One region of the Paenibacillus sp. LC231 genome, then DNA from elsewhere that is predicted to be linked to it. Evidence: riboswitches for the same ligand, from Rfam matches in the RefSeq annotation. Region 1 holds a riboswitch; the other holds the start of a gene.
The links. Region 1 has a riboswitch for S-adenosylmethionine ahead of AK95_RS23810 (methionine ABC transporter ATP-binding protein). Riboswitches for the same ligand answer to the same signal wherever they lie in the genome.
Positions count from the first base shown of each region.

Region 2: another riboswitch for S-adenosylmethionine. It lies ahead of metA (homoserine O-acetyltransferase MetA); the one in region 1 lies ahead of AK95_RS23810 (methionine ABC transporter ATP-binding protein).

Region 1 covers NZ_JFOM01000044.1:43,416-53,335, forward strand. The annotation lists gene AK95_RS23790 (thioredoxin family protein) at 1-13, shown strand, start outside; gene AK95_RS23795 (COX15/CtaA family protein) at 257-1,231, shown strand; gene AK95_RS23800 (hypothetical protein) at 1,336-1,533, shown strand; gene AK95_RS23805 (Cthe_2314 family HEPN domain-containing protein) at 1,580-2,299, shown strand; SAM riboswitch class I at 2,421-2,567, shown strand; gene AK95_RS23810 (methionine ABC transporter ATP-binding protein) at 2,675-3,691, shown strand; gene AK95_RS23815 (methionine ABC transporter permease) at 3,691-4,359, shown strand; gene AK95_RS23820 (MetQ/NlpA family ABC transporter substrate-binding protein) at 4,428-5,270, shown strand; gene AK95_RS23825 (SDR family oxidoreductase) at 5,473-6,246, shown strand; gene AK95_RS23830 (NifU family protein) at 6,446-6,691, opposite strand; gene AK95_RS23835 (YuzB family protein) at 6,774-7,022, shown strand; gene AK95_RS23840 (NAD(P)/FAD-dependent oxidoreductase) at 7,080-8,138, opposite strand; gene mqnE (aminofutalosine synthase MqnE) at 8,295-9,401, opposite strand; gene AK95_RS23850 (HesB/IscA family protein) at 9,795-9,920, shown strand, end outside.
Region 2 covers NZ_JFOM01000044.1:379,372-389,291, forward strand. The annotation lists gene AK95_RS25410 (arsenate reductase family protein) at 1-319, shown strand, start outside; gene AK95_RS25415 (5'-3' exonuclease) at 641-1,537, shown strand; gene modA (molybdate ABC transporter substrate-binding protein) at 1,576-2,382, shown strand; gene modB (molybdate ABC transporter permease subunit) at 2,379-3,062, shown strand; gene AK95_RS25430 (ROK family protein) at 3,157-4,053, shown strand; gene AK95_RS25435 (HRDC domain-containing protein) at 4,238-5,263, shown strand; gene corA (magnesium/cobalt transporter CorA) at 5,330-6,265, opposite strand; SAM riboswitch class I at 6,707-6,836, shown strand; gene metA (homoserine O-acetyltransferase MetA) at 6,971-7,888, shown strand; gene AK95_RS25450 (PLP-dependent transferase) at 7,913-9,097, shown strand; gene AK95_RS25455 (aminotransferase class I/II-fold pyridoxal phosphate-dependent enzyme) at 9,094-9,920, shown strand, end outside.

The DNA of each region.
Region 1 (9,920 bases):
GATTCATAAGTAAGAGTGACCATAGCACCGCCGCCTTGATTGATAACTGGCGGCGGTGTTGTTTTACATATGGATAGAAGTAGGGCGATGAAGTCAAGTACCTGGATCATGAAGGTTTTTCTCAAATTTGAACATTTTGTCACAATCGCTCAAGTGACCGTAGCGGCAGAATCAGGTATAATGAAATGTGGACTGTGTACGATGCGATCCTGTAAAGGTTTAAATAGTGAATGATTAGGAGCAGCAGGTGAGATAATTGAATGATAAACAACTAAAATGGCTGAGTTACATAACATGCTTAGTTATGTTCTGCGCGACGTTCGGTGGCATGGTTGTGACAAAGACGGGCTCGGGACTCGGTTGCGGTCAGGAGTGGCCGCTGTGCAACGGTAAATTTGTTCCCGCTTACACGGTATCCTCCATGATTGAATATTCCCACCGGGCGGTTAGCGGAATGGCGGGTTTGGCGGCGCTCGCTTCGCTGATTGCGTTCTGGAAGTACAAGCGGGATCGCCGGGATTTGATGGCTTATGTTATCGGGACCTCGGTATTCGTTATTGTACAGGCGATCATGGGTGCGCTTGCGGTGGTTAAGCCTCAATCGGCTGCGATTATGGCGCTGCATTTTGGCTTCTCGCTGATTGCCTTTGCTAGCTCTGTCATGCTGGCTCTGGGTATGCGGCGGGTAGAACAGGCGAAGGAGCCCCTAGACTTGGAGCGTCTGCCTCGAGTAAGCAAGGGCTTCCGCAATTTAGTATGGGGCACAGCCTTGTACAGTTACATCGTGGTTTATATCGGTGCATTCGTCAGCCATACCGATTCCCGGGAAGGGTGCTCCGGCTGGCCGCTGTGTAACGGGGAAGTGATACCGGAACTGAGCGGAGGGGTAGGCATTGCCTTTATGCACCGCGTGGCGGCGCTTCTGCTGCTGATCGTTGTGGCGGTGATGGGGCATTTTTCATATTGGCGCAACCGCGACAACCGGGAGATCCAGATGCTGGGCATCTCGGCAACCGTGCTCTGTCTGCTGCAGGTGTTCAGCGGCGCCCTCATTATGGCAACGATGCATAACGAGGAGGTTTACGTATTCTCCGCACTGGGACATACCTTGCTGATCTCCGCCTTATTCGGCGTACTGTGTTATTTAAGCGTCAGGGTTTGGCAGCTCAGCAGACCGGTTAAAGCCGAAATGCGGCCGGGTCATAGCAAGCCTCGCGAGAAGATCGTATAAAAAGAAGCAAAAACCATGAAAAAAGATCGAATTCAGACAACATCGTTTATGCAAAGTCCCCGAGCTTGCCTCGAGGGCTTTGTTGTATAGTAAGGGGGGAGCCGATGATAACCAAGCCATCCGCTCGACCTGTCCGATCTCAAGGAGATGGGGGTTGTCTGGTCATTTCGGGGGCATCCTATAAGAACAATCCCCTGGTTACGGATGAACGAATGAAACCGGGATACCCGGATGAGTTATTCCTGCGTGAGGATATCGTGAAAACGATTGATACGCGGTGGAATCCCTATTTTGGCAAATAGCGATCCAAGAACCAAGGTTAATCTGATGACGCGAGGGGGTACTGCCATGCTTCGTATGTTACTTGGGGAACAGCCCCGGCAGAATAACGGCCTGCTTGAGGAAGCCATCGAATCGATGGTCCAAACAACCCGGCTGCTGCAGAAGGAAATGGAGAAAAATCAGGATCCGACGCATGATTTTCGCAAGCTTGAGATTTGGACCCGGGGGTTGATCGTTTCCCTGGATGAGCTGGAACAGAGCTGGAATGCGGCCAGGCATTTCAGTCAATCGATCCAATCGGGTTACATCGATGACATGTCGATTCAGGAGCAAGGGGAATATCAACGGTATGTGTATTTTTACAAAAACGGCTTCATCCGCGTATTCTCGATCCTTGACAAGCTGGGGACGGTGTTGAACGATTTGTATGATCTTCATACCTCCAAGGTGAAGGCACATTTCTCTTATTTTACGGTCCTGCGGCAGTTTAAATTCCTGAAGGCCCACGGAGAGCTGGCCAAAGAGCTGGAGGAGATCAAGGATCGTTACAAAACACCGCTGAACACCCTTCGGAAACGGCGCAATGCCGAAATCCATTACATGAATTCCGAGATGCAGGATGATTTGTGGCAGCGTCATCAAGGACTGTCGGACAAGATCGAGCTGGAGGATATCGGCCAGCACCTGGACGATCTCAAACAGGGTGTTGATATGGTATGCCGGAGTCTGGCGGCCTCTTATAAATATACGAACAAGCTTTGGGCGAAAAATGGAGTCAGGACTTAGGCACAAAATCGCCATGAAATTCCTTTTGACAAAAACCTGAAAAGAATCTATACTAACTATTGCATTCATTAAATGTTATCAAATCAGATCAAATTAATCGGAAAAATTTCATATAGATGTTTTCTTATCGAGAGAGGCGGAGGGACAGGCCCGATGAAGCCCGGCAACCGACTCTAAGCGTGTAATTGCTTAACGCGATGACGCTTGGAGTGACATGGTGCTAATTCCTTCAAAGCTACAGGATATCCTTGGCTTTGACAGATGAGAAAAGGCGTTGACTTTTACGTAAAGAGGGCCCTTTTTGATTCTACAAAAAGAGGCTCTTTTCTTTTGGGTAAATAGATATGAAGCTACGGAAAAAGGAGGATTATCGGATTGATTGAGCTCAAGCAATTGACGAAGCAGTACGGAAAAGCCGGAACTTTAACAACTGCGTTGTCCGAATTGGATTTGTCGATTGAAAAAGGAGAAATTTTCGGAGTGATCGGACACTCCGGTGCAGGTAAAAGTACATTGATCCGTTGTATCAATTTGTTGGAGCGTCCCACCTCGGGCGAGGTGTGGGTGAACGGTAAGAACTTAACGTCGCTTGGCAAGAAACAGCTTCAGGCGGAACGCCGCAAAATCGGCATGATTTTTCAGCACTTTAACCTGTTGTCATCGGCGACGGTGTACGATAACATTGCGTTTCCGCTGCGTCTGATCAAGACGCCGAAGGCCGAACTGGAACGCAAAGTATCCGAGTTATTGGCTTTGGTTGGCCTGGAGGCGCATCGGGACAAATACCCGTCCCAGCTATCAGGGGGCCAGAAGCAGCGGGTGGGCATCGCCAGAGCGCTCGCGAGCGACCCGGAAGTGCTGCTGTGCGACGAAGCGACCTCTGCGCTTGACCCGCAGACTACGGATTCGATCCTGCGCCTGCTGCTGGACATTAACAAAAAGTTTCATCTGACGATCGTGCTGATTACCCATGAAATGCATGTGATTCAGAGCATATGCGACCGGGTCGCCGTCATTCATCAGGGCGGCATCGTGGAGCAAGGGCCGGTAACGGAAGTGTTCCTGAAGCCGAAGCATGAGGTAACCCAGGAATTTATCCGTCAGGAGATGGACAGCGGCGAAGCGCTCCGGCTGGCTATCCAGGGACAGGCAAACGGACCTTCAAGGGCGGTGCAGATTACGTTCCTTGGATCGAAAACGTACGAATCGATTCTGTCCCATACCGTCCATGAGACGGGCGTGAATTTTGCAATTCTGCAGGGCACCATTTCCACGATCAAAGAAACGCCGTATGGCCAGCTCATTGTCCGTTTCGAAGGGGAAGAGCGTGCCATCGAAGATACGATCCGGAAGCTGCTGGAACAAGGATTAGACGTGGAGGTGATTCATTAATGTTCGGACTCGATTTTACCCAGATCGACTGGAAAGAAATATGGACGGCAACCTTGGATACCCTGCGGATGCTGGGGGCATCGGCATTGTTCAGCTTCATTATCGGACTGCCGATTGGCGTGCTGCTCTACATGGCCGCTAGATCCACATCCGGTGTGGTACGCCTCGGTTACTCGATCCTGTCGTTCATTGTGAACATCCTGCGTTCGGTTCCGTTCATTATCCTGATCGTTGCGATGATCCCGATTACCAAATCGCTTGTGGGTGTTTCGTATGGCGTGCTGGGAACCATTCCACCGCTCGTGATCGGCGCGGCGCCCTTCTTCGCCAGACTCGTAGAAACCGCCTTGAATGAGGTGGACAAAGGGGTCATTGAAGCGGCTCATGCCATGGGTTCTTCGACAAGCCAAATCATATGGAGGGTTCTCCTTCCGGAGGCTCGCCCGGGCTTGCTGGCTGGGATGACCATCACGATTGTAACCCTGGTATCGTATACCGCGATGTCCGGTCAAGTCGGCGGCGGCGGTTTGGGCGATTTGGCCATCAAGTATGGATATTACCGTTATGAGACCGAGATCATGATTCTGGCCGTCGTGTTGATGATCGTGCTGGTACAGCTGCTGCAAATGGCAGGGGATCGTCTGGTGCGGCATTTTACAAGAAAATAACGGGATTGATGAGGCTTCAAGGAAGACAACATATAAATAATATATTTTTCGGAGGGAGAGTTTTAGAAATGAAAAAATGGACATTAGCATTGATCAGCTTGACCTTGGTTACGGTGCTGGCTGCATGCGGCAGCAAGCCTGCGGATAACGCGGCTGAGCCAGGGGGAACATCAGGAGGCGGCGCTCAAGAGGCCGTAACCTTGAAAGTAGGCGCTTCGCCTTCACCGCACGCCAAAATTTTGGAGCATATCAAACCGGCACTTGAAAAAGAAGGCGTAAACCTGGAAATTGTGGAATTCACGGATTATGTTCTGCCTAATACGCAAGTGGACTCCAAAGAAATCGACGCGAATTTCTTCCAGCACAAGCCTTACCTGGATAACCAGATCAAAGAGCGCAAGCTGGACCTGGAGTCCGTGATCGCCGTGCACGTGGAGCCGCTAGGTGCGTACTCCAAAACCATTACATCTGTGGATGACCTGAAAGATGGTGCGGTTGTAGCCATTCCGAACGATCCTTCGAATGCGGGCCGTGCATTGACCCTGCTGTCCAAGAATGGCGTCATTAAGCTGGAGGATGAAACCAAGCTTGAAGCTACTGCTAAGGATATCGTGGAAAATCCAAAGAACCTGGAGTTCAAAGAAGTTGAAGCCGCGATGCTGCCGCGTATGCTGGATGAGCTGGATCTGGCTGTCATCAACACGAACTACGCGCTTGAAGCGGGACTGGATCCAACAAAGGATGCGCTCTTTATCGAAGATAAAGAGAACCCTTACGCCAATCTGCTGGTAGCTCGTCCGGACAACAAAGACTCCGACGCCATTCAAAAATTGGCGAAGGCGCTGACTTCCGAGGACGTGAAGGCCTTTATTGAAGAAGAGTACAAAGGTGCTGTCATTCCGGCATTCTAATTCGAGCACCAAGGCTCGATGATGCTGAACATAAGTTTCATCGTATTCGAGAAGAGAGGGCATTATCCAAAAGACCGTAGGTCTTTATGGATAAGCCCTTTCTTTTTTTGTATAATGGGCCCTCTCTGCGGGTTTGCAAGTTGTTAGGCCTTATCAAATCTTTTATACTGAAGGAAGGATATCCATCTGAGGAGGGAAAGCCTTGAAGGGAAAAGTGGCGCTGATTACAGGCAGTGCGACAGGATTGGGGAAAATGACGGCGCTGTCGTTAGCCCGGCAGGGATGTCATTTGGCTATAAATTATGTAAACAGCAAGGATGAAGCGGAAGCGCTCTCCCGCGAAATCGAGGGGTTTGGCGTGAAGTCCATTGCGATTAAAGCCGATATCGCCAGCGAGCGTGAGCTGTATTCATTGGTGGATCAGACGGAGGAGCAGCTGGGAAGCATCGATATCCTGGTGAACAACGCAGGTCCGTTCATTCGGGAACGCCGTCTATTCTCGGAGTACAGCCGCGACGAAATCGTACATATGGTGAATGGCAATTTAACCGGCGTCATGCTGCTGGACCACCGTGTTCTGCCTGCAATGCGGGAGAAAAAGTGGGGACGCATCATCCACTTTGGATTCGGACATGCGGGAGAAGCCCGCGCGTGGCCTCAGCGTTCAGCCTACGCTGCCGCTAAAGTGGGCCTCGTATCCTTTACGAAGACCCTTGCGGTGGAAGAAGCCCCGTATGGAATCACCGTGAACATGATCTGTCCGGGGGATATTCGCGGAGCCAATAAAGAGAAGACCATTGATGAGGTATCGGGCATCCAAGACGGACTGACCCCGCGCGGACGATCGGGAAGCGGGGAGGACGTCGCCAGGGTGATCGAGTATTTATGCCTGGATAAGTCGGATTTCATTACCGGCAATATCATGGATATATCCGGGGGGCTGGATCCGATCCGTCCGTTGATTAAACCGGAATAATCTAAAATCACCCCACAAAGTGGAGTCCATGCTTCGATGCTAATTCCAAATTCTTTATACTTTGCGGGGCTCCCCTAAAACATATCATTGCAGTTAAAGAATTGCTTATGCTCAGCTGAAAACTTATATATTCTTTAATTTCAAAAAAAGAGTCTTGGTTCCACGAGGGAAACCAAGACTCTTTATAGTTAAAGAAGATTTAGAATACTTGAACTACTTCTTGAATGCCTTCTACTTCTTCAACCAGGGCACGTTCGATCCCTGCTTTCAGAGTAATGGTGGAGCTAGGGCAGCTACCGCATGCACCCATCAATTTCAGCTTAACGATGCCGTCTTCAACGTCAACCAGTTCCACGTCACCGCCGTCGCGCTGCAGGAACGGACGAAGTTTATCAAGCACTTCAGCCACTTCATCATATACAGTGGTTTGCGTGTTTTCACTCATCTTGTTCAACTCCTTTCCTCCCTATATTATAGTACATAAACCGGCAAAATAAAATGCCAATCTTAAGGCAGGTCTAATAACAATGTCCATTATCATTGAGTTTTGCACAAGCAATTCCTATTTCGGAACGGATAAAGTTCTGCAGACGCTTGAAGCCAAGTACGATTGTCAAGTCATCGAATACGGCTGCCTGACCAGCTGCGGCCAGTGCTACCTGATGCCCTTCGCTTATGTGGATGGCGAATGGGTCGAGGCCCCCACGGCTGAAGAGCTGCTTGACGTTGTCATTGCCAAGCTGGAGAGCTTTCAGGACAGCGAAGAGGAAAACTGACGCCGGATACCTGGCATTTCCGTAAGGAAGAACATAGCGTCTGCAGCCTGTTCGTTGCTAGTAATGACGCTTGGATTTCCAGAGAACGCCGCTCTTCAATATCCTTGGTACCCGTCCCAGCACCGACGTGCTGCCCATGAGTCCAAAACCCGCATGTTTGCCGAGGGACCCGAGGGTTCCCTTGAGCTTCAGCGGAGATACCTTTGGCGTATCATCACGCCATAAGGCTTTCATGACATGTCCCACTTGTTCGGCTTGAGCCCCGGCTGCCTGCGCGCTTGGGACGAACGGAAGGCTGGCGCAGTCGCCGATCACGTACACTTCCGGATGGGACGGAACCTGATACCACTCGTTCAGCAGAATGCGTCCGCTGCGGTCTTTTGGCAGATCGAGATCCTGTACGACCTTTACGGGCTGGATGCCCGCCGTCCATACAGCAAGGTCGGTTGCGATAGGCACATCCAGATTATACACGGCATCCTTCTCAACTCGGGATACGGAAACCCCGCTGTGGATATCCACATGGTGTTCCTCAAACCAGCGATGAATATAAGCAGACAAACGGTTAGGAAAAGAAGAAAGAACCCGTTGTCCCCGGTCCAAAATGGCGATATTAAGGTCAGGCCGGCTTTCACGAAGATCGGCAGCGAGTTCGATGCCGCTTAAGCCTCCGCCAATGATATGAACTTGACCATAAGGTCTGAGGTTGTTCAGGTGCAAATAGGTTTCCCGGGATGCAGAGAAAGATTGCAGGCTAAACGTGAATTCTTCAGCGCCCGGAACGCCATGATATCGGTCCGTACATCCCAGAGCAATGGCGAGTTGGTCGTATTCCACGGGATCGTTGTTCGTCAGGTTAACAAGCCTCTTCTCTAGATCGATGGATGTGACTTCACCATATACAATTTGGAGGCGGTCATACACCGGGAATTTAACACGAACGGCGGTATCGGCCACGGTGCCTGCTGCCAGCGCGTAGTATTCGGTTTTGAGTCCTTGGTATGGCATGCGGTCGATGAGCACGACCTCCACGTCTGGAGGAAGATAGCTGCTGAATAATTCTTGAATTAAGGCAAGACCACCATAGCCTCCGCCGAGAATGACGAGCTTTTTCATAAATTTCTTCCTTTCTCAAGAGATAAGAAGGTGAGCGCCGATTCGCAAGAAAAACGCCGCTGGAAGCGGCTTAGGTTACCCACGCTATATTATCTCTTTAACCTGTTTTCCGTTTTTTGGAACGTCTCTCGTTTGCTTAAATCCTGCTGGTAAGACTTATTCGTAAACCTTGATCTCGTTGTAGAAGGTATCGCGTTCAACCGGAATCCGGCCAGCGCCTTGGATGAGCCAGACGAGCTCTTTGCGTGTCAGCCCCTCCGGAGTCAAGGCTCCTGCAGCATGGCTGATGCGTTCTTTGAGGATCGTACCATGGACATCGGAAGCGCCGAAGCTGAGAGCAACTTGAGTCAATTGCGGTCCGATATTAATGAAGTACGCTTTGATGTGGTCGATATTATCGAGCATCAGACGGCTGATGGCAATGGTCTTCAAATCCTCATAGGCCGAATTGCGGCGCATGATGCCTGCATTCTTATTCTTCGGCTGCATGGACAGCGGAATGAATATCATGAATCCACCGGTTTCATCTTGAAGATCCCGAATTTGCAGCATATGGCGGATCCGGTCCTCATGGCTCTCGATCGATCCGTACAGCATGGTCGTGTGCGTCTTCATGCCAAGCTTATGTGCGGTACGGTGAACGTCGAGGTATTGATCTACGTTGGCTTTATCCACCTTCATCTTCTGACGGTATTGGTCAGACAGAATTTCGGCGCCGCCGCCCGTTAAAGACTGAAGACCCGCTTTTTGCAGTTCTTGAAGTACTTCCTTCGTGCTAAGTCCGCTAATGCGAGTGAAGAATTCAATCTCCGCCGCGGTATAGGCTTTCAGGGTTACTTCCGGGAAACGCGCGCTCAATGCCTTCAGGGAATCTACATAGTACTGGAACGGCACATGGTTATTATGTCCGCCAACGATGTGAAATTCACGAATCCCGGGATGAATATGCTGCTCGACATACTCGATCATCTCAGCGCCGGAGAGGGTGTAGGAGCCTTCCTCGCCTTGATCTTTCCGGAAATTGCAAAAAGCGCAGTGGGATTCGCATACATTCGTAAAATAGAGACTCATGTTCTCAATGAAGTAAACTTTTTTCCCGTTCTTGCGCAAATTTGCTTCATTAGCCAGCTGCCCGAGGGTCAGCAGGTCATCGGTTTGGTACAAATACACACCGTCTTCAAGATTCAGGCGTTCGCCGTTTTGGACTTTCGCAACGATCTCCGCCATTCTCTGATCGGTAAATGGTGTCACAATTGTGGACATGTTCAATCCTCCTGTTCACACTTGAACTGCATAGAAGATCCAGCAGAAAAAGCGATCATAAAGTGAATCACTCCCCTAAGGGAACGGTCCGTTTATAGTGGTATAACAACAAACATCAATAATGGGCTGAATAAATAAGTAAGTTTGTGAAAAAATATACAACTGTGGACCAGCCATAACCTTTGCCGCTTTTTTAGCTGAGGGATGTGACAAATATCCAACAGTTGCCGCCCATGTTCCTTCCCTATTATAAACCTGACCCCTCGGGGTAGCAATACAAATAGAGGAATTGAAAATAGGTTATTCATTACATATCAAACGCCATCATAACAACCTTGAGCGAATTCGCGAAGAGGAGTATACTGAAAGAGTGAACGAAAAGGAGGGTGACCTATGATTACAATCAGCGACTCAGCTGCAGAACGTTTGAAAGAAATGCTTGCTGAACAGGAAACGCCCAATATGTTCCTTCGACTGGGTGTCACTGCCGGCGGCTGCAGTGGTTTTTCATATGCAATG
Region 2 (9,920 bases), 340 kb from region 1:
CCGCAACGCGGTCAAATGGCTGCAGAACGAAGGACATGAGCTGGAACTTCAAAATATTTTTGAACAACCGCCACAGAAGGAAGAACTAGCCGACCTTATCGCCAAGAGCGGTCTGGAGCTTAAGAAATTTTTCAATACGAGCGGCGAGGTCTACAAGGAAATGAATCTGAAGGACAAGCTGCCTGGGCTCTCCGATGAGGAGAAAATCGAACTGTTGTCGTCCAACGGGAGATTAATTAAGCGTCCGATCGTGACGGACGGCAGTAAAGTGACCGTCGGCTTTAAAGCGGAACAATATCAGGAGTCATGGCAGAAGTAGAATGGATCCGGCATGTACACATTCTCCTGCTGAAGAAGGTAGAGCATCCCAAGGTCTTTCGACCGCCGGGATGTTCTTTTGTTTTAAGAGATAAGATAGTATAAACATCCGAGGCTTAGCATCCTTATCTCGCAAGAAAAACTTCCGCTAAATGCGGTCTGTCTACTGAGAAAGTACGTCGATAGACGTTTTTCTTATGGACAGCCAAAGATAGGAAATTCAAAGAAATACCTTATGACAAGCCCAAGTCTATATAGGGATATGGTATAATGACAAGGTATATTTAAGGTAATATCAGAGAAGTTAAAGTTAGGAGCGATCATGACTGTGATACCCAATCAACAACCATCCTTAATGCTTGTAGACGGGATGGCTTTATTATTTCGTGCTTATTATGCAACCGCGTCAAGCGGCTATATCCGTCGAACCAAAGCGGGAGTGCCGACCAACGCGATTTACGGCTTCCTGCGGTATATGTGGGATGCTATCGATAAATTTCAGCCTACCCATGTGGCGTGCTGCTGGGATATGGGATCAAAAACATTTCGAACAGAGCAGTTCGCGTCGTATAAAGGCAATCGTCCGGAAGCCCCGGATGATCTGGTTCCGCAGTTTTCGTTGGTGCGCGATGTGACGGAATGTCTGGGAATTCCGAACCTGGGCGTCGTGGGCTATGAGGCCGATGATTGCATCGGCACGCTGGCCAGACGGTACGGGGACAGCATGAATGTAAAGATCCTGTCGGGGGACCACGATCTGCTTCAGCTCGTAAACGATTCGACTTCCGTCATTATTATGAAAAAGGGACACGGCAATTATATGCACTATACCCCGGAAACGTTGTACGCGGAAAAAGGACTTTCTCCAAGACAGGTTATCGATGTGAAAGGCCTGATGGGAGATACGAGCGATAATTATCCGGGCGTACGCGGGATTGGCGAGAAAACGGCAGTCAAGTTGATTCAGGAGTATGAATCGGTGGAAGGCATTCTTGCGAATCTTGATTCACTGACCAAAGGGGTCCGCACCAAGATCGAGGCGGATCTGGAAATGCTGCATCTGTCCCGGGCTTTGGCCGAAATCCATTGCGAGGTTCCCATGGAGTGCGAATTGGATCTGTGCCGCTTAAGCGTGGATCACGAACGTGCATTAACCAAACTGGAGGAGCTTGAGATGAAGAGCCTCGGTCATCTTTTTGGGGTGGCGGTGGTTTCCTAGTCATGCGGAGACGGTTTAATTTCGGAAGAAAATCAATCTTGACCGGATTACTGCTCGGGGCATTGCTGCTTCTTGTATCGGCATGCGCCTCCGACCAGACTCCTTCAACCGATACCTCTAAACAGCCCTCGGGGGCCGAGAAGAAGGTGGAAGTTATGGTTTCGGCAGCAGCAAGCCTCAAATCCAGTCTGGAAGAGACCGGACGTCGATTTGAAGCGGAGTTTCCGAATGTTACGCTGCGTTATAATTTCGGTGGTTCGGGCTCTCTTGGACAACAGCTTGAGCAAGGGGCGCCCGTAGATTTGTTTATATCCGCAGCAACGGAGCCGATGGATCGATTGGTCGAGAAGGGGATCGTGCAATCCGATGCGGTTCAGTTGATGTTTCGAAATGCATTGGTGCTGATTGAGCCTGTCGGCAAACAGAACGTGAAGCAATTACCGGATCTATTAAAACCCGAGGTGCGCGTTCTGGCTATCGGGCAGCCGGATACGGTACCGGCCGGAGAATATGCCAAGGAGGCTCTTCAGAATGAAGGCCTTTGGGATGATGTCGAATCCAAGGCGGTGTATGCCAAGGACGTGACGCAAGTTCTGGCTTATGTAGAGTCGGGGAATGCGGACGCCGGTTTTGTGTACAAAACCGATCTGAAGAGTTCCGCCAAGGCAACGCTTGCGCTTGAGGTCAATCCGGACAAGCACCAACCGATCGAATATCCTGCAGCGGTTCCCGGTAATGCCAAGCATCCGCAGGAGGCTGAGGCTCTTCTCGAATTTATGCGGAAGCCCGAGATCAGGGATATCTTCACGGAGGCTGGATTTGAGGTAGCGGAGGCATCGCCGTGACCACGACCGAAATGTTCTGGATGCCGGTATGGCTGTCGATAAAAACATCACTGCTGTCCAGCATCATTGCATTTATACTGGGAGCAGCAGCAGCACGCTGGATGTCCCGGCGCTCGTTTGTCGGCAAGACGGCGGTAGAAACGCTGCTGATGCTTCCGCTCGTGCTTCCGCCTACGGTGGTTGGCTTTCTTCTGCTTGTCATGCTGGGCAGAAACAGCTGGATAGGTTCAGCTGCTGAATGGCTGTTTGCCAGACCCATCATTTTTAGCTGGGGAGCCGCGGTCATAGCGGCTATTGTGGTCTCGTTTCCGCTGGTGTATCAGAGCATGCGGGTGGGCTTTGAGTCCGTGGACCCGGAGCTTGAGGATTCGGCGCGATCGGCTGGCGCCGGCGAATGGCAGGTCCTTCGCTGGATTACGCTGCCGCTTGTTCGCAGGGCGGGAATTTCGGCGTTCATACTGGCCTTTGCCAGAGGTTTAGGGGAATTTGGGGCAACCTGGATGGTTGCAGGCAATATACCGGGCGTTACGCAAACGCTGCCCACGGCGATTTACGTTGCAGTAAGCAATGGCGAGAGCGGGCTGGCGTGGGCGTGGACGGCGGTCATTATTTTGTTCTCATGGCTGTTACTGGCCGCGTCTGGAACGGGCAGAAGCAGAGAAAGAGGCAGGCCGACTTGACGGGAGCACAATGTTTACATATGCTTCGAATAGAGCTTGTTAGCAACCAAATAGAGAACAAGGCACAGCACATCGTGGAGAGGATGGAAGAAGCATGAGTTTACTTGGAGCAATTGAAGCAGGAGGAACCAAGTTCGTTTGCGGCGTGGGTACAGAGGATGGAACGGTTGTGGAGCGAGTGAGCTTTCCGACGACAACCCCTGAAGAAACCATGGCAAACGTCTTTAACTTTTTTGCTGATAAGGATATAGAGGCGATCGGAGTCGGTTCGTTCGGACCGATTGACCCGGTGAAAGGCAGCCCGACCTATGGCTGCATTACAACGACGCCGAAGCCGCATTGGAGCAATTACAATATCGTCAAAGCATTGGAAGAGCGTTTTGACGTTCCGATCGGATTCGATACGGATGTAAACGGAGCGGCTCTTGGAGAATATACGTGGGGGGCGGCCCAGGGACTGGACAGCTGTCTTTACATCACCATCGGAACGGGAGTAGGGGCAGGCGCCGTGGTATCCGGCGAACTGATTCACGGCTTGTCCCATCCGGAGATGGGGCATATTTACGTCCGCCGTCATCCGGATGACAAATATGAAGGGACCTGCCCTTATCATGCAGACTGTTTGGAGGGGCTTGCTGCCGGACCGTCCCTTGGCAAACGCTGGGGTGTTCCCGGCGTGGAATTGACGCCGGATCATCCGGCTTGGGAGATGGAAGCTTATTATCTCGCTCAAGCGCTGATGAATTATGTCCTCATCTTGTCCCCTCAGCGGATCGTGATGGGCGGAGGCGTTATGAAGCAGGAGCAGCTGTTCCCGCTGATCCGCACGAAGCTTCAGGAGCTGCTGGCCGGATATGTACAGCATCCAAGCCTTCATGACGGGATTGATCAATTCATCGTTCCGCCGATGCTCGGCGATAATGCGGGTCTCTGCGGTGCATTGGCGTTGGCCAAGCTGGCAGTAGATGAGGCCAAGAGCGGTCAAGCTTAACTTCTATTCTTATATAGAGTGAGCAAAAATGGGTTTCATTCTATTACAGATTATGGTATTATGAATTCAACAGTATAATGTATGGAACGGGAAGCACCTTTCTTTGTCGCTGCGGCGGAGGAGAGGTGCTTTTTTGCGTTGTTCCATCGTTGTGCTGAATGCGTAAACGGGAGGTATTCGAGGGATGCAAATTGTATTCATGAATCAGATGAGCGGAGCGGATGAGTCAGGTCACCTCCGTTCTGCTCAAGTCTGGATCGGTGAGGAAGAGGGAGGATGGCGGCTCGGTTGGCGGAACATGGAACCGGACGGCGAAGTATCCGATGATGAGTGGTATGAAGGAAGTTCGTGGAATGAGTTATTATGCGTGTACCGACATCAATTAGCGAAGAAGCTTGGAGAGGGGTTCCGGCCGCTTGTGGAGGGGGTATTCCACGAACCGGGAGAGACTGGAGGAAAGAATCTTGGTGTGCAGAAGCTGCAGTGCTACAGTGAGCTGTATGGCTCGGAGGAGCTGTACACGGAGCTGTGTGCCTGGCGCAGAAGAAAGGCGGCCTCCGGAAGAAAAGCACCTTATTTCATTGCCAGCAATCGGGTGCTGCGCATGATTAGCGCCTTCATCCCCCAGAATGAGGAAGAGCTGCTGCAGCTTCCGGGAATCGGGATCAGCAAGTCTTCAGAGCATGGGGCGGAGTGGCTGGAGATCACGACGAAAATCGAGCGAACCACAACCTTTCCACTGGATTGGGTTGATAAGCAGCTGCAGGAAGAGGTGTTCTTGTCCTGGCTGTATAAGCAGAAGGAGCAGCGATACAAGCAAGAGCTGGACCGCTTCCGAATTCGCCGTACGATGCTGCTTGGCATAGCCGAGGGAGCTTCGCTGACCGAGCTGGAAGAACGCACTTCGTTAACTCGTCGAGATTTGGTTGAGGAATTGGAAGGTCTTGAGAAGGAAGGTTATGATACGGAGCAGCTGCTGGAGGTTGAGCTGAATACGATGACGGCTACCGAGCAGGCGACGGTATGGAAGGCTTTTGAGGAGCTGGGCGATACATTTCTTAAACCCGTATTACAACGGGTATATGGAGAAGGACAAGCTCACAATGGAGAGGTAGAAGAGATTGGCGGAACGGAGGAGCTGTATGAGCGGCTGCGCCTGATCAGGATACGCTTCCGGCGGCAAGAACCTGGTAAAGCGAACGCAGGCTAATTCCAGGTAATGAAACAGGACGGATTCCCTTGCGGCAGGGAGATCCGTCCTGATGGTTTCGAGTATTCATATCCAGTCTTTCTTACGGAACAGATAAAACATGAGAGCACCGGCAGAAATCATGACGCCTATAACTACATAATAAGAATATTCCCAGTGAAGCTCAGGCATATTGTCAAAGTTCATGCCGTAAATGCCCGTAATCAGCGTCAGTGGAATGAAGATCGTTGTAATGGCGGTAAACACGCGCATGATTTCATTGGCCCGATTGGCGATACTGGATTGGTAAGCCTCTCGTAGGTTCCCCATGAGATCTCGATAAGTTTCGAAGGTTTCGGAAATTTTCACGGCATTTTCATAGATATCGCTGAAATATTTTTGCAGCTGGTCATCGATCAGCCGGAGATCTTTTTTGTTCAGCGTATTGATAACTTCCTTCTGCGGTCCAAGCACCTTTTTCAACCAAAGAATCTCGCTTCGCAGACCGATGATCTCGCTGAGGTGGGATTTTTTGGTATGCATCAGAATGTCTTCCTCCAGCTTTTCAATCCGCGCCTCGATGCGGTCCCCGACGGAGAAATAGTTGTCCGTCACAAGGTCGATCAAGAGATAGAGGAAGCGGTCAGGCGTGCTGACTTCATCCTCCCAGAGAAGAGGTTTAACGGTGCGAAGCTCGTGGATCTTTTGCTTGGTCACCGTAATAATAAAATGTCTGCCCAGGAAAACATTCAATGCCCGAAGGAAAATCTCTTCGTCGTCAAACCGGATGCTGTTCACGACGATAAAATAGTGGTTCTCGTATATTTCAATTTTGGGACGCTGCTCCTCTTCGCTGAGGCAATCCTCAACCGCAAGATCATGCAGGGAGAAGAGGGGCTGCAGTTCGGCTAAATCATCCACGTCCGCATCCAGCCAGTAGAAGCCGCTGGCCGGAGGTGTCAGCGTCATTTCGATGTCATCAATAGGGGTAAATACGCCCGAATCGACCAACCGGATTTTCATCTGATATCACTCCTTTGTCAAATACAAGCTGCTTGGTTAAGCAGTAAAGGCACAGGATATCAGCCCACCGGTATACGGGCATAATCAAGGAAGGTTAGAATACGATAAAAAGCGCATGAAAAATAACGCCGCCCTCTGCCGGTAAGCTGATCTTGATCCTATGCGGTTGTGCGTCTTGTGCATCCAGTTTCTGGCTCGGGTCACCGTCCATCTTCCATGTCACCTCTTTCATACTCGGTTTTAAACAGCACTTGTCTAGTATAACGCCGGGTGTAGGACCTTTCAAGTTGAAATCCGGTGCAGCCAAGGGCCATTTGTACAGGGTATGGAAACCTTCGGTGAAGTGTGACGGACTTTATGAAAAGGTTCTTGACGAAAAATTGGGAATGATTTAAAGTAAGTATCAATTACGAACAATTTAAGACAACTGAATAAAGCGAAATCTTATCAAGAGCAGGTGGAGGGACTAGCCCTATGAAACCCGGCAACCGGCGGCAACATCGCACGGTGCTAATTCTTGCAGGAGATACGACGCTTCTTTGAAGCCGTTGTATAGTCTGACAGATGAGAGAGGCGCATTGTGATACGTATATGATGACCTTTCTCTACTTTGAGAAAGGTCTTCTTGCGTTTATACAGTCTAACGCTCTTTCTCACAGCTTTTTTATGGATGTATCATTTCATATTTCGAAGGAGTGAGCCACGATGCCGATTAAAATTCCGGATGCCTTGCCGGCAAAGGAAGTTCTGGCTGGAGAAAACATTTTTGTCATGGATGAGAGTCACGCATTTCATCAGGATATCCGCCCATTGCGGATCGCTATTTTGAACCTGATGCCAACCAAGGAAACGACGGAGACCCAGCTGCTGCGATTGATCGGTAACTCCCCGCTCCAGGTGGATGTTGTCCTTCTTCACCCGAGTTCGCACGTTTCGAAGAATACGTCGGCTGAGCATCTGAAATCATTTTACAAAACCTTTGAAGAAGTGAAGAACCGTCGTTTTGACGGCATGATCATTACAGGCGCTCCGGTCGAGCAGTTGGAGTTTGAAGAAGTGAATTACTGGGATGAGCTTACTGAAATTTTTGAATGGACCAAGACGCATGTAACCTCCACGCTCCATATCTGCTGGGCATCGCAAGCCGGACTTTATTATCATTACGGCGTGCCGAAATACAGCCTTGAGGAAAAATGCTTCGGCGTATTTCCACATACGATCAATGAAACATGTACCAAGCTGCTCCGCGGATTTGACGAAATGTTCTTTGTTCCGCATTCCCGCCATACGGAAGTTCGGCGCGAAGACATTACAGGCATTGACGATTTGGTCATCCTGTCCGAATCCGAGGAAGCAGGCATTTATTTGGTATCAAGCCGGGATGGAAAGCAGATTTTTGCCACAGGGCATTCCGAGTATGATGCGGACTCTCTGAAGTGGGAGTATGACCGGGACGTTGCCAAGGGCATGGATATCGAACTGCCGCGCAACTATTATCCGAATAATGATCCAACAAGGACGCCTCCATCCATATGGCGGGCGCATGCAAACTTATTATTTACTAATTGGCTCAATTACTATGTATATCAGGAAACGCCATACGATATTGGTCCGCAAATATAGCCGTATACGGGAGGAGAGTTTGTGATGGAGAAGAAACCTTTTAATATAGAGAGCCGGCTGGCACAGATCGGCTCGGTGCAAGAACCGGTAACCGGAGCCGTGAATTTTCCGATTTATCAGGCTACGGCATACCGCCATCCCAAATTAGGCCAGAGCACGGGGTTTGACTACGCCCGTACGAAAAATCCGACCCGGTCGGTACTGGAGGACGCCTGCGCCGAGCTGGAATCCGGAGATGCCGGCTTTGCTTGCAGCTCGGGCATGGCAGCCCTTCAGACGATTTTTGCTTTGTTCGGTCAAGGGGATCATCTGATTGTATCGCTGGATCTGTATGGTGGGACGTATAGGCTGCTGGAGCGGATTATGTCCAAGTTCGGCGTTACGGCTACGTACGTGGACACGAATGACCGGGATGCGCTGGAAGGGGCAAGAAGGCCCAACACGAAGGCTGTATTTATCGAAACGCCCACCAATCCGCTGATGATGATTACGGATATCGAAGCCGTCTGTACGTGGGCAAGGCATCATCAACTGATCAGCATCGTGGATAATACGCTGCTTACTCCGTATTTCCAAAGACCCATCGAGCTTGGGGCGGATATCGTTATACATAGCGCCACCAAGTATTTGGGAGGACATAACGATGTGCTGGCGGGGATCATCGTAACGAAGGGCAAGGAACTATCGGAGGAGATCGCTTTCCTTCATAACTCCATCGGCGCGGTGTTAAGCCCGACGGATTCCTATCAGCTGATGAGAGGAATGAAGACGCTTGCGCTGCGCATGGATCGGCACGAGACGAATGCAACCGCAGTGGCAACGTTTTTGACAACTCACCCGGCGATCGGCGAGGTGTATTATCCTGCCCTGCCGGACCATCCGGGACATGACATCCAGAATCGTCAATCCAGCGGCAACACGGGCATCTTCTCCTTCAAGGTGAAGGACGCCCGTTATGTGGAGCCCGTGCTGCGGCACATTAAGCTGATTGCGTTCGCTGAAAGCCTGGGGGGCGTTGAGTCCCTGATGACATACCCTGCCGTTCAGACCCATGCGGACATCCCGCTTGAGATTCGGGAAGCAATCGGCGTGGATGACCGTTTGCTCCGGTTCTCGGTCGGCATCGAGCATGCGGATGACTTGATCGCGGATTTGGATGCTGCACTGAGCGCGGCCATGGCTGAAGTGGAAGGGAGCACGGGAGAATGAGCATCGATAAAGGTCCATCCGGATTGGAAACGCAAACCAAGCAGTTAGCTGCTAAACGGGGACACGAGGAAGAACTGCGTTTCGAGACAAAACTATTGCATTTCGGCGGGGAAATCGACCGGGCAACCGGCGCCTCGAGCGTTCCGATCTATCAAGCCTCGACGTTTCACCATGAAGATATCTTTAACCCGCCGCAACACGATTACAGCCGTTCCGGCAATCCGACTCGGCAGGCGCTGGAGGATTATATCGCCCTTTTGGAGGGAGGCGTACGCGGTTTCGCTTATGCTTCCGGTATGGCAGCGATCTCCAGCTCGTTCATGCTGCTCAGTGCGGGGGATCATATGATCGTGACGGAGGATGTGTACGGCGGAACCTACCGCTTGCTGACCAGCATTTTAAGCCGTATGGGCATCGAGAGCACCTTCGTGGACATGACCGATCTGGATCAGGTGAAGGCGGCCCTCAAACCGAATACGAAAGCCGTCTATATGGAAACTCCTTCAAACCCGACCCTGAAAATTACCGACATTGGTGCGGTGACGGATTGGGCGAAGGAGCATGGCCTCCTTACCCTGCTGGATAATACGTTCATGACGCCGTTTTACCAGCGTCCGATTGAGTTCGGCGTGGATATCGTGATCCATAGCGCGACCAAATTCCTTGGCGGGCACAGCGATGTGCTGGCAGGTCTCGCGGTAGCCAGAACCGAGGAGCTGGGAGACCAACTGAAGCAGCTGCAAAATGGTTTGGGCACGGTCCTTGGGGTCCAGGATTCCTGGCTCCTTATGCGCGGAATGAAAACACTCAGCACACGTATGGC